Regions from separate parts of the Streptomyces sp. NPDC048434 genome, predicted to be linked through region 2. Evidence: riboswitches for the same ligand, from Rfam matches in the RefSeq annotation. Region 2 holds a riboswitch; the other holds the start of a gene.

Region 1 (6,243 bases), on a different contig from region 2:
CCGGAGGGGCCGACCAGCAGGCACAGTTCGCCCTCGGGCACGGTCAGGTCGATGCCCTGGACGGCGGGCGCCGCGGCGTCGCCGTAGGTGACCGAGACCTGCTCGAACCGGATCACTGGGTGGGCTCCTTCGGGCGCGGATCGACAACGGGGGCGCGGCCAGGGGACACGGCCCGGTCCGCCCGGTCCGTGCTCGACGGGAGTGGGGCGACGAACGCGGGCAGCAGCCCGACGAGAACGGAGGCGGCCGGCCAGAGGGGGAGGACGGGGGCGGTGAGCGGGACGGCGGGCGGGTGGAGGGCGGCGGGTGCGTAGTCGTTCGCCCAGATCATCAGGGCGGCGACGGCGATGCCGGAGCCCGCGACCAGCCAGGCGCGGACGCCCCACCGGTCGGGCCGGTAGCGGCTGCGCACCGACCGGCGGCCGCCGAGCCACAGCCCGGCGAGCGCCGCCGCCAGTCCGGCGAGCAGCAGCGGCAGCCCGTAGCCGCCCCCGGTGTCGCCCAGCAGCCCGTACGTTCCGGCACAGATACCGAGCAGCCCGCCGAGAGTGAGGACGGAGGTGAGGTGCCGTACGGCGGGCGGTACCTCGGCGCTACGGCCGTAGCCGCGCGCGTCCATGGCCGCGGCCAGCGCCACCGAGCGCTCCAGCGCGCCCTCCAGAACCGGCAGTCCGACCTGGAGGAGCGCCTTGAACCCGCGGTCTGGGCGGCCGCGCAGCCGACGCGCGGCACGCAGCCGCTGGACATCGGCGACCAGGTTGGGCGCGAAGGTCATCGCGACGACGACCGCGACGCCCGCCTCGTAGAGCGCGCCGGGCAGGGACTTCAGCAGCCGGGCCGGGTTGGCGAGCGCGTTGGCGGCGCCCACGCAGATGAGGAGAGTGGCCAGTTTCAGCCCGTCGTACAGCGCGAAAACCATGCCCTCGGCGGTGACCCGGCCGCCGATCCGGACGCCCTTCGCCCAGTCCGGCAACGGCACTTCGGGCAGCGTGACAAGGGTGTGCGTACCGGGGATCGGCGAGCCGAGGACGAAGGCGAAGACCAGCCGGATGGCGATCACGACCAGGCCGAGCTTGACGAACGCCCCGTACGAACGGGCCCATGGCGCATCCGTACGGCGGGCCGCGACGACATAGCCGGCCACGCCCACCAGCAGTCCCAGCAGCAGGGGATCGGTGGTGCGGGAGGCCGCGGTGGCCAGGCCGAGCGCCCACAGCCACCAGGCGCCGGCATGCAGCGCGGTGGTACGGGTCGCCTGCGGGGCGCTCATCCGCGTCGGCGGCGCGCTTGCCACACCGCCGCTGCGCCCAGTACGACGACGGCCGCGACACCGCCGACCAGCCCGGCGGACGGGCCGCCGTCGCCCCCGCCGCTCGCGTCCCCGTCCGCCGCCGCGCCCGAAGACGCAGAAGCGGACGACGCGGGCTCCTTCGCCCCCTTCACCGGGTCCGCACACCCCGACGTCGGGTAACCGGCGATGGCGCACAACAAGGCGTTGGGGTCATAGCGCAGTGACCGGGCGACCGCTGCCAGCGCCTCCCCCGCCGAGGCGTCCTCGGACACCTGGGCACACTCCGTCCTGGCCTTCGGCGGCCGCTCGCCGCCGGGTGCGTCCGCCGCGGTCCCGAAATCGATGACGATGCCGACCCGCTTGCGGCCGTCCTTCGCCGGGGTGCCGTGGCAGATCGCGTCGAAGCCGGCGGCCGCCCGGGGCTTGCCGGCCGCGGCGGAGTCGGCGCTGACGGCGAAGCGGAAGCCCTCCACCGCACCGTCGGCCGGCCGCAGCGTGGCCGGCCCCTCGGTGGCGTACGCCCAGGAACTGCCCGTGCCGTGCCAGAAGGACCAGTAGCGGTACTCCTGCGCCTGGGCGGGCCCGGTGGCCAGACCGGTGACCGCACCGGCCAGCAGCACGGCGCCGGCGATCCTGGTGCGCCGCATCAGAGCCGGCTCTTCCTACGGCTGCTCAGCAGGAAGCCGATGCCGGCACCGATGGCGAGGCCGATGCCGATGATCCACGGCAGGCCCAGGCCGCCCTCGTCCTTGGAGCCGTCGGCGTCCTTCTTCGCCGCGGCGGCCGGCTCGGGGCCGGTGGCGTTGAGCGCGGCCACCAGATCGGTGCCGCCGAAGGAGCGCGGGTCGGTACCGGTGGCGTGCGCGGCCAGCACCAGCTGGGCGTACGCGGCGGGGCCGTTCTGCTTGGCCCAGTCCGCCGAATTCTTCTCCAGCCACTTCAGCGGCTTCGCGGCATCGGCGCCGTGCCGGCCGGCCGCCAGCGCCACCACGGCGTCGGCGGTGTTGCCGACGTCGGGCTGCTTCTCCGCGCCCGGCATCGCGGAGAGCAGATGCTGTCCGTTCTTGTCGAGCTGCGCGACGAGGTAGCCGTCGCCGCCCGCCGCGGCCTGCGCCGGATCGCTGCTGCCCGCCTTCTTGCCTTCGCCGTCCTTACAGCTCAGCGGCTTGACGGGGGCGTTTGCTCCCTTGCCGGCCGGCTCGACGACAAAGCCCTTGCCGAGCGCTCCGGTCGCGGCGGCCGCGGTGGCATCGGCGTTCGGGGCCGCGCCCTTGAGCTGGAAGGTGAACGCGCCGCGCGCGTCCTCCTTCGCCTCGCAGCCCAGCCGGAAGGTGAGCAGCCCGTCGTAGGGGGTCTTGCCACCCTTCTTCGATGTCACGGACCGCGGCTTCTCGCCCGCCGCCGCGAGCGCGCCGATGACCACGGAGGTGGAGTTGGCATCGCTGGCCGAGCCGGCCATCGAGCTCCAGCCACCGTCGTCGTTCTGCACCGACTTCAGCCAGCTCACGGCCTTCTGCACGGCGTCCCCGTGCCCGCCCAGCGCGGCCAGCGCCTGCACCGCGGCGGCCGTCTGGTTGGTGTCCCGCATGGTCTTGGCGTCGCAGGGCTTGCCCGGCTCGGCCCGGAAGGCGGTGAACGAGCCGTCGGCGCACTGCTGCCCGGCCAGCCACTTCACGGCGGATGCCGCGGGGCGTATGCCCACGGTGTCCTGGGCCAGCAGCGCGAGCGACTGCCGCCAGACCCCGTCGTACTGCGGGTCCTTGGTGCCGTACAGCCCGTCGGGCAGCTTCTTGGGGGATGCGGGCGGGGAGTCCGCGTTCGCGGCGGGGGCAGCGGCCGCGCCCAGCACCACCGCGGCCGCCAGCGCCGTGGCGGCGCGGCGCGCCAGCAAGGCGACGGAATGCGGCAAAGGGGCCTGGTGAGCCATGGAAGCCATGGGGGCCATCGGGTCGGTGCCTCTCGGGTCGGGTCGCGGCGATGCTACGCAGCCGCGCTCGGCCGGCCGGCCGAGCGCCGATCCATGAATCGGGCGCGGTGGCACCGGGCTCAGCTCCGTATACCTCGACGGTGCCGCGCACCGGCCGTCCGCACGGGCGGGCGGTTCCGGTGGCGGGAGCCTTGGTCGTGCCCCCTCGGGTGTTCCGGCTCGTACGGCCCTCCGCGCCCGGCCAGGTGCGCGGTGCGGGCAGGCCGTCCTCACGGTTGCGGGTCAGCGCCGGATTTCCACCGGCTTCCCCCGATCGGGTACGGATGAAGTTGTCCCGCACACCTTAACCGGCCCCCGCCCGCCACTCGCTCGCCCGTACGAGCCGGAACTGCGCGGGGGAGAGCGCCGGGCAGGAATCGGCCGCGGGCCGGGGAGGGCGCCGGGCGGAATCCGGCCGTGGGCCCACCGCGGACCGGCCGTGGGCCGTGCGGCAACCGGCCGCCGCCTCGTCGAGGTCCCTCCCACGGTCCATGGCCCGAGGGCCCGCCCCTCCCTCACACCGCCTGGTACCGCACCGGACCGGCCCCCGGCACCCGCTCCGCCTGTCCCTGCTTCACCAGACGGCGCAGATGGGCCTCGGCCTCCGAGACGGCGATATTGCGCGAGGCGTACGGGATTTGCTCCCAGGGGCGGTTCCACTCCATGGCCATGGCCAGCTGCCAGGGAGTGCGGGGTTCGCGCAGCAGGGCCCTCAGCTGGGAGAGCCGCGCCTCGTGGTGGGCGATGAGCTCGCGTACGCGTCCGCCGGCGTCGGTGAAGGCGTGCTGGTGGGCGGGCAGCACCTCGGCGGGGGCGAGCCGGCCCACGCGTTGGAGGGAGTCGAGATAGTCGCCCAGGGGATCGTGGAGGTCCCTCACGCTCTCACCCTCGTTCGAGGGGGGACGCCCCTCGCCCTCCGGGTCCTCGTACAGACCGATGTGCGGGGTGATGCCGGGGAGGAGATGGTCGCCGGAGAAGAGCCGGCCGAAGCCGGGGGCCTGCCCCGAGGGGTGCTCCTCCTCCAGATGGAGGCACACATGACCCGGGGTGTGCCCCGGTGTCCAGATGGCGCGCACCCGGCGCCCCGGCAGATCGAGCAGTTCGCCGGGGCTGATGTCGCGGTCCGGCAGCGCGGCTCCCTGTCCGGGCAGCTTCCGGCTCCGCCCCTGGGCGCGCGCCTCCCGCAGCGGTGCCAGATGTTCGTCCGGTGCGCCCGCCGTCGCGAGCCTGGCGGTCAGGTGGTCGAGCCACCGGCCCGGTTCCGCCTCGCGGGTGCGGCGGACCACGTCGGTATCCGCGGCGTGCATCGCGATCCAGGCGCCGGAGGCCTCCCGCACCTTGGCCGAGAGGCCGTGGTGGTCGGGGTGATGGTGGGTGATCAGGACGCCGTGGAGATCGGCGAGGGCGAAGCCGCAGGCACTGACGCCGGCGACGAGGGTGTCCCAGGAGTCCGGGTCGTCCCAGCCGGTGTCGATGAGCACCGGCCCGCGGTCGGTCTCCAGGAGGTGGACGAGGGTGTGGCCGAGCGGGTTGTCCGGGATCGGGACGGCGATGCTCCACACCCCGCCCTTGTGGTCGGTCACCTGTGGCGTCATCCGGTCCCCTCTCGGTGTGGCATACACCCGGTACCGGCTTCACTATAACTAGAACTGGTTTCAATGCGGAGGGAAGTGACCTTCGTTCCGGCGGAGTTGGGATTCGGCCCGCGCCGTGGACTCCTGCAACTAGAACTGGTATCAGTTCCTGTTGCGGTGAGCGATGCTGATGCAGCATCAGGAGCCACCCAAGGGGCAGCCAGGAGACCGCTCAGGGACCCTCAGGACCCCTCAGGGATTGTCGGACAGGCGGCCAACCCGCAGGAGGCGGCAGCGATGAGCGACCTCGTCGAGCACGGAAAGCTCTACATAGGCGGTGAGTGGGTCGATCCGGCCGGCCGGGACACGATCGAGGTCGTCTCGCCCCACACCGAACAGGTCATCGGCCGGGTGCCGCACGCCTCACGGGCCGATGTCGACCGTGCGGTGGCCGCGGCCCGTACGTCCTTCGAGTCCGGGGTGTGGGCGAACGCCCCGTTGGCGGACCGGATCGCGGTGGTGACCCGTATCAAGGACGGCTTCGCGGCCCGCAGCGAGGAGATCGCCAAGGTCATCAGCTCCGAGAACGGCACGCCCTTCACCTCCGGCGTCATGGTGCAGTCACTGGCGGCGATGCTGGTGTGGGACGCGGCGCTGACCGTGGCCCGCGACTTTCCGTTCGAGGAGCGGCGGGACGGGGTGCTGGGTCCGCTGCTGGTGCGGCGGGAGCCGGCCGGGGTGGTCGCGGCCGTGGTGCCGTGGAATGTCCCGCAGTTCACCGCCGCCGCCAAGCTCGCACCGGCGCTGCTGGCCGGCTGCTCGGTGGTGCTCAAGGTGTCGCCGGAGACCCCGCTGGACGCGTATCTGCTCGCGGAGATCGCGGCCGAGGCCGGGCTGCCGGCGGGGGTGCTGTCGATCCTCCCGGCGGACCGCGAGGTGAGCGAGTACCTGGTCGGGCACCCGGGCGTGGACAAGGTGTCGTTCACCGGCTCGGTGGCGGCGGGTAAACGGGTCATGGAGGTCGCGGCCCGGAACCTCAGCCGGGTCACGCTGGAGCTGGGCGGGAAGTCCGCTGCGGTGATCCTGCCGGACGCGGATCTGGACGCGGCGGTGGCCGGCATCGTGCCGTTCGCCTGGATGATCAACGGCCAGGCGTGTGTGGCCCAGACGCGGATCCTCGCACCGCGCAGCCACTACGACGAGATCGCCGAACGGTTCAGCGCGGCGGCGTCCGCGCTCACCGTCGGCGACCCGCTGGATCCGGCCACCGAACTCGGCCCGCTGGTCGCCCGCCGTCAGCAGCAGCGCTCGCTGGACTACATCGCGCTCGGGCGGCAGGAGGGCGCCAAGGTCCTCACCGGCGGCGGCCGGCCCGAGGGGCAGCCGACGGGCTGGTATGTCGAGCCGACCCT
Region 2 (6,243 bases):
GACGAGGGTGCGGGTGCGGACCGTCTCCGGACGGGTGGAGTCACCGATGTACGCCTCCGGGGCCTTGCCCTTGAGCGCCTTGACGGTGGCGACCATGCCGCCGTGGTACTGGAAGTAGTCGTCGGAGTCCGCGATGTCGTGCTCGCGGGTATCGGTGTTCTTGGCGGCGACCGCGATGCGCTTGTAGGCGGTCTCCATCTCGTCCCGGGCCGGCCGGCCTTCGAGACCGCGGCCGTAGGCGTAACCGCCCCAGACGGTGTAGACCTCGGCGAGGTCGGCGTCGGTGCGCCAGTCGCGGGAATCGATCAGCTGGAGCAGTCCCGCGCCGTACGTCCCCGGACGGGAGCCGAAGATGCGGGTGGTGGCGCGCCGCTCGTCGCCGTGCTCGGCCAGGTCGGCCTGGGCGTGGGCGCGTACGAAGTTGGACTCCGCGGGCTCGTCCAGGCCGGCGGCGAGCCGTACTGCGTCGTCGAGCAGGCCGATGACGTGCGGGAAGGCGTCACGGAAGAAGCCGGAGATGCGCAGGGTGACATCGATACGGGGGCGGCCGAGCTCGGCCAGCGCGATGGGCTCCAGGCCGTTGACCCGGCGCGAGGCGTCGTCCCATACGGGGCGGACCCCCAGCAGGGCGAGGGCCTCGGCGATATCGTCGCCGCTGGTCCGCATCGCGCTGGTGCCCCACAGGGACAGACCGACCGACTGCGGCCAGTCGCCGTTGTCGGTGCGGTAGCGCTCCAGCAGGGAGTCAGCGAGGGCCTGGCCGGTCTCCCAGGCGAGGCGGGAGGGGACGGCCTTGGGGTCGACGGAGTAGAAGTTACGGCCCGTCGGCAGGACGTTGACCAGGCCGCGCAGCGGGGAGCCGGAGGGACCGGCCGGAACGAAACCGCCGTTCAGCGCGTGCACCGCGTGGTCGATCTCGTCGGTGGTGGCGGCGAGGCGCGGGACGACCTGGCGGGCGGCGAAGTCGAGGATGTCGGCGACCGCGGCCGGGTGCCCCTCGGCGGTCCCGGCCACCGCCGCCGGGTCCCAGTCCGCGTCCTCCATCGCCTGGACCAGCGCGCGGGCCGTGGCCTCGGCCTCGTCGGCGGTCGTCCGGGTCGCGGCGGACTCGTCGAGACCGAGCGCCTCGCGCAGACCGGGCAGGGCGGACGTACCGCCCCAGATCTGGCGGGCGCGGAGGATGGACAGGACGAGGTTGACGCGGGCCTCGCCGGCCGGTGCGCCGCCCAGGACATGCAGACCGTCGCGGATCTGGGCGTCCTTGACCTCGCACAGCCAGCCGTCGACGTGCAGCAGGAAGTCGTCGAAGCCCTCGTCGTCCGGGCGGGCCTCCAGGCCCAGGTCGTGGTCGAGCCTGGCGGCCTGGATCAGCGTCCAGATCTGGGCGCGGATCGCGGGCAGCTTGGCCGGGTCCATGGCGGAGATGGCCGCGTACTCGTCGAGCAGCTGCTCCAGGCGCGCGATATCGCCGTAGGACTCGGCGCGGGCCATCGGCGGGACGAGGTGGTCGACGAGGGTGGCGTGGACCCGGCGCTTGGCCTGGGTGCCCTCGCCCGGGTCGTTGACCAGGAAGGGGTAGACGAGCGGGAGATCGCCGAGGGCGGCGTCCGGGCCGCAGGCCGCGGACAGCCCGGCGTTCTTGCCGGGCAGCCACTCCAGGTTGCCGTGCTTGCCCAGGTGGACCATGGCGTCCGCGCCGAATCCGCCGTCGTCGGCCGAGGCCGCGATCCAGCGGTACGCCGCCAAGTAGTGGTGCGAGGGCGGCAGATCGGGGTCGTGGTAGATCGCGATCGGGTTCTCGCCGAAGCCGCGCGGCGGCTGGATGAGGATGAGGAGATTGCCGCGGCGCAGGGCGGCCAGCACGATGTCGCCGTCGGGGTTGCGGCTGCGGTCGACGAACATCTCGCCGGGCGGCGGCCCCCAGTGCTGCTCGACGGAGTCCCGCAGTTCCTGCGGGAGCGTGGCGTACCAGCGCTTGTAGTCGGCGGCCGGGATACGGACCGGGTTGCGGGCGAGCTGCTCCTCGGTCAGCCACTCCTGGTCGTGGCCGCCGGCCTCGATGAGGGCGTAGATCAGCTCGTCGCCGTCGCCGGACACGAGGCCGGGAACCTCTTCGGTGCCGAAGTCATAGCCGTCGGCCTGCAGACGGCGCAGCAGCGCGACGGCGCTGGCGGGGGTGTCCAGGCCGACCGCGTTGCCGATCCGGGAGTGCTTGGTCGGGTACGCGGACAGCACCAGGGCGAGGCGCTTCTCGGCGGCCGGGATGTGGCGCAGCCGGGCATGCCGGACGGCGATGCCGGCGACCCGGGCGGCGCGCTCGGCGTCGGCGACGTACACCGGCAGACCGTCCTCGTCGACCTCCTTGAAGGAGAACGGAACGGTGATCAGCCGGCCGTCGAACTCGGGGACGGCGATCTGCGAGGCGGCGTCCAGCGGCGACAGCCCCTCGTCGCTCTCCTCCCAGGCACTGCGCGGCCCGGTCAGGCACAGGGCCTGCAGGATCGGAACGTCGAGGGCGGCCAGCGCGCCCGCGTCCCAGGACTCGTCATCGCCGCCGGCGGAGGCCTCGGCGGGCTTGCTGCCGCCCGCGGCGAGGACCGTGGTGACCAGGGTGTCGGCGGCCCGCAGCTCCTCGATCAGCTCCGGCTCGGGGGCACGGAGGGAAGCGACGAAGAGCGGGCGGGCACGGCCGCCCGCCGCCTCGATCTGCTCGCACAGGGTCCGTACGAAGCCGGTGTTGCCGCTCATGTGGTGGGCGCGGTAGTAGAGCACGGCGATCAGCGGGCCGGTCTCGTTGCGGGCTTCCCACTCCAGCGGGCCCCAGCTGGGGGCGGGCGCGGGCGGCTCGAAGCCATGACCGGTCAGCAGCACCGTGTCGGAGAGGAAGCGGGCGAGCTGGTCGAGATTGGCGGGCCCGCCGTGCGCGAGGTAGGCGTGCGCCTCGGCCGCGATGCCGACCGGGACCGTGGACTGCTCCATGAGCTGGGCGTCGGGGGCCTGTTCACCGGTGAGCACGACGACCGGCCGGTGCTGGTCCTCGGCGAGCAGCACCTCCAGGCCCTCCTCCCAGGCCCGGATCCCGCCGAGGAGACGCACGACGACGAGGTCGCAGCCCTCCAGCAGTGCGGGCAGCTCGGCGACGTCGAGACGGGCGGGGTTGGCGAGCCGGTACGGCACGGGACCCGTGGCCGCGCGGGCACTGAGCAGGTCGGTGTCGGAGGTCGACAGCAGCAGAAGCATGCGAGCGCAGGCCTTCCTCGGGGTGTCCGCGCCCCGGGTGGTCGTAAGGACGGCGGGAGTTCCTGGCTCGCCCGGCAGGCCGGGTTCACAGTGGCGGGACCGCGCCGGATTCTCACCGGGCTTCCTCCCTAGGGCCGTAGGACCCTGCGCCGTCGCTGGCGTCGGCGGGCCAGCCGACCCACCGACCTGCATAGTAAGGGCTGTGGCCGGGCGAGGTAAGCGGGCCTCCTGGCAGGCCGCGGCGGGACGGGGGCGTGCACGCGGCGGGCCGGGTGCATGGCCGGATCCGGCCCGGATCGGCGCCCACCCCCGTGGGTATGCTCGCGGCCATGCCGCCCTCCCCCTCGACACGGCCGCAGGCCGCCGCACCGCCTCTGCGCGACCGCGGTGACGCCTGCCCGGGAGCGCTGCGGCTGCATACGGCCGCCGACGGCAATCTCGCCCGTATCCGGGTACCCGCCGGAGATTTGACGGCCCGTCAGGCCACTGTCCTGGCCAACGCCGCGGAACTGCTCGGCGACGGCCACCTCTCCCTCACCTCCCGCGGCAACGCCGAGCTCCGCGGCCTTGCGGAGGACTGCGGCGCCCGGCTCGCCGGTCTGCTGCGCGACGCCGGTCTGCTGCCCTCCGAGCGCCACGAACGCATCCGCAACATCCTCGCCTCCCCGCTGGCCGGACTGGACCGGCACACCCCTTCTGACGTGCGACGGTGGGCCCGTGAGCTGGACGCACTGCTCTGTGCGAGCGAGTCAGCGACCGCCCTCTCCGGCCGTTTCCTGTTCGTTGTGGACGACGGACGGGGCGATGTGGCGGCGCTCGGCGGAGATGTGAGCTTGCTCGCAGAACCGGACGGGGACCGGACCGGACCGGCGGGCAGCGCCCTGCTGCGGGTCGGCGACGATCCGGCGGCGCTGCGGATCGCCGGCCCGGACGTACCGCGCGCCGCGCTCACCGCCGCCGAGGCCTTCCTGACCGCCGCCGGGGCGAGCGGCAGCGGCGCCTGGCGGGTCCGCGAACTCCCGGACGGGCACGGGCTGAGCGCCCTGGACGTGGCCGACGCGCTGCGGTCGGCGGGCATCGGGGCCGCGTACGTGCCCGAGGCTCCCGCACCCGGAACCCGCACCTCCCCGCCGTATGCGGACTCCTCCGCCCCCGGCATCGTCGAGGGCCCCGACGGCGACCGGGCGCTCTCGGTCCTGGCGCCGCTGGGCCGGCTGTCGGTGGCCCAATGGCGGCTGCTGACCGCGATCGCCGCCGACGACGGCGCCGGCGCACTGCGCCTCACCCCGTGGCGCGGCATCGTCCTGCCCGGACTGCCGGCCGCCGCGGCACCCGGCCGGCTGGCGGAGCTCACCACCGCCGGACTGATCACCGACCCGGCCTCCCCCTGGCACCGCCTGGGCGCCTGTACGGGCCGCCCCGGCTGTGCCAAGTCCCTCACCGACGTACGCGCCGACGCCACGGCCGCCGTCGCCGCCGGCACAGCCGTCCCGGACGAAGCACCCACCGGCCCGCCTCCCGAGGGTGTCCCCGTGTACTGGTCGGGCTGCGCACGCCGCTGCGGTCACCCGCACGGCACCTGGGTCGACGTGCTGGCCACGGCGGAGGGCTACCGGGTAGCACTGGTACGTCCGGACACCGCACCGGACACCGCACACACCGCGGCGGCCCCGCCCCCGGCCCCATGAACCGCCCCGAAGCCCCATGCCCCACCCCATGAATCACCCGAGTCCCCCGATCCCCCCGAGCCCTCCCGCACCCGACAACCCCGAGGCCACAGTGACCGCGTTCGACTACGAGAAGGACGGTGCGGCGATCTACCGCCAGTCCTTCGCCACCATCCGCGCCGAGGCGGACCTCGCCGGGCTGCCCGCCGACGTCAGCCAGGTCGCGGTCCGGATGATCCACGCCTGCGGCATGGTCGACCTGGTACGCGATCTGGCCTTCACCCCCGACGTGGTGGCAGCCGCCCGCAAGGCGCTGCACGCCGGTGCGCCGATCCTCTGCGACGCCAACATGGTCGCCAGCGGCGTCACCCGTAAGCGGCTGCCGGCCGGCAACGAGGTGCTGTGCACCCTCGCCGACCCGTCGGTCGCGGACCTGGCCGCCCGGAGGGGGACCACCCGCAGCGCCGCGGCCCTGGAGCTGTGGCGGGACCGGCTGGAAGGCGCCGTGGTCGCGTTCGGCAACGCCCCCACCGCCCTCTTCCGGTTCCTCGAAATGATCGAGGAAGGCGCGCCCCGCCCGGCCGCCGTCATCGGCATACCCGTGGGCTTCATCGGCGCCGCCGAGTCCAAGGACGCGCTGATCGCCCATCCGTCGAAGCTGGACCACATCGTGGTGCGCGGACGCCGGGGCGGCAGCGCCATGGCCGCGGCCGCGATCAACGCCATGGCAAGCGAGGAAGAGTAAGCGTGAGCGAGCAGCAGGCAACCGGTGACGGCAGCGTCGCGACGACGGCCGGCCCCGGCCGCCTTTACGGGGTCGGTCTCGGCCCCGGCGACCCGTCCCTCATGACGGTCCGGGCGGTCGACGTCATCGCCGGCGCCGACGTCATCGCGTACCACAGCGCCCGGCACGGACGCTCGATCGCGCGCTCCATCGCCGCCGAGCATCTGCGCGCCGACCACATCGAGGAGGCGCTGGTCTACCCGGTCACCACCGAGTCGACCGACCATCCCGGCGGCTACCGGGGCGCCCTGGACGAGTTCTACGAGTCCGCGGCCGCCCGCCTCACCGTCCACCTCGACGCCGGCCGCACCGTCGCCGTCATCTCCGAGGGCGACCCGCTCTTCTACGGCTCCTACCAGCACATGCACAAGCGGCTGGCCCACCGCTACCCGACCGAGGTCATCCCCGGCGTCACCTCCATCAGCGCCGCCGCGGCCCGCCTGGGCAAGCCGCTCGCCGAGGCCGACGAGGTCCTGACGATCCTCCCCGGCACGCTCCCGGAGGAGGAACTGACCGCCCGTCTGGCCTCGACCGACACCGCCGTCGTCATGA

Evidence for each region. Region 2 has a riboswitch for cobalamin ahead of cobN (cobaltochelatase subunit CobN). Riboswitches for the same ligand answer to the same signal wherever they lie in the genome.
Region 1: another riboswitch for cobalamin. It lies ahead of ACGFWI_RS24080 (prenyltransferase/squalene oxidase repeat-containing protein); the one in region 2 lies ahead of cobN (cobaltochelatase subunit CobN).

The regions. Positions count from the first base shown of each region.
Region 1 is NZ_JBICXQ010000021.1:9,056-15,298, forward strand. It holds gene ACGFWI_RS24065 (ABC transporter ATP-binding protein) at 1-116, opposite strand, end outside; gene ACGFWI_RS24070 (CbiQ family ECF transporter T component) at 113-1,270, opposite strand; gene ACGFWI_RS24075 (SCO2322 family protein) at 1,267-1,938, opposite strand; gene ACGFWI_RS24080 (prenyltransferase/squalene oxidase repeat-containing protein) at 1,938-3,236, opposite strand; cobalamin riboswitch at 3,405-3,565, opposite strand; gene ACGFWI_RS24085 (MBL fold metallo-hydrolase) at 3,773-4,852, opposite strand; gene ACGFWI_RS24090 (aldehyde dehydrogenase) at 5,129-6,243, shown strand, end outside.
Region 2 is NZ_JBICXQ010000023.1:92,011-98,253, forward strand. It holds gene cobN (cobaltochelatase subunit CobN) at 1-3,240, opposite strand, end outside; cobalamin riboswitch at 3,278-3,403, opposite strand; gene cobG (precorrin-3B synthase) at 3,570-4,928, shown strand; gene ACGFWI_RS25920 (precorrin-8X methylmutase) at 5,020-5,652, shown strand; gene ACGFWI_RS25925 (precorrin-2 C(20)-methyltransferase) at 5,655-6,243, shown strand, end outside.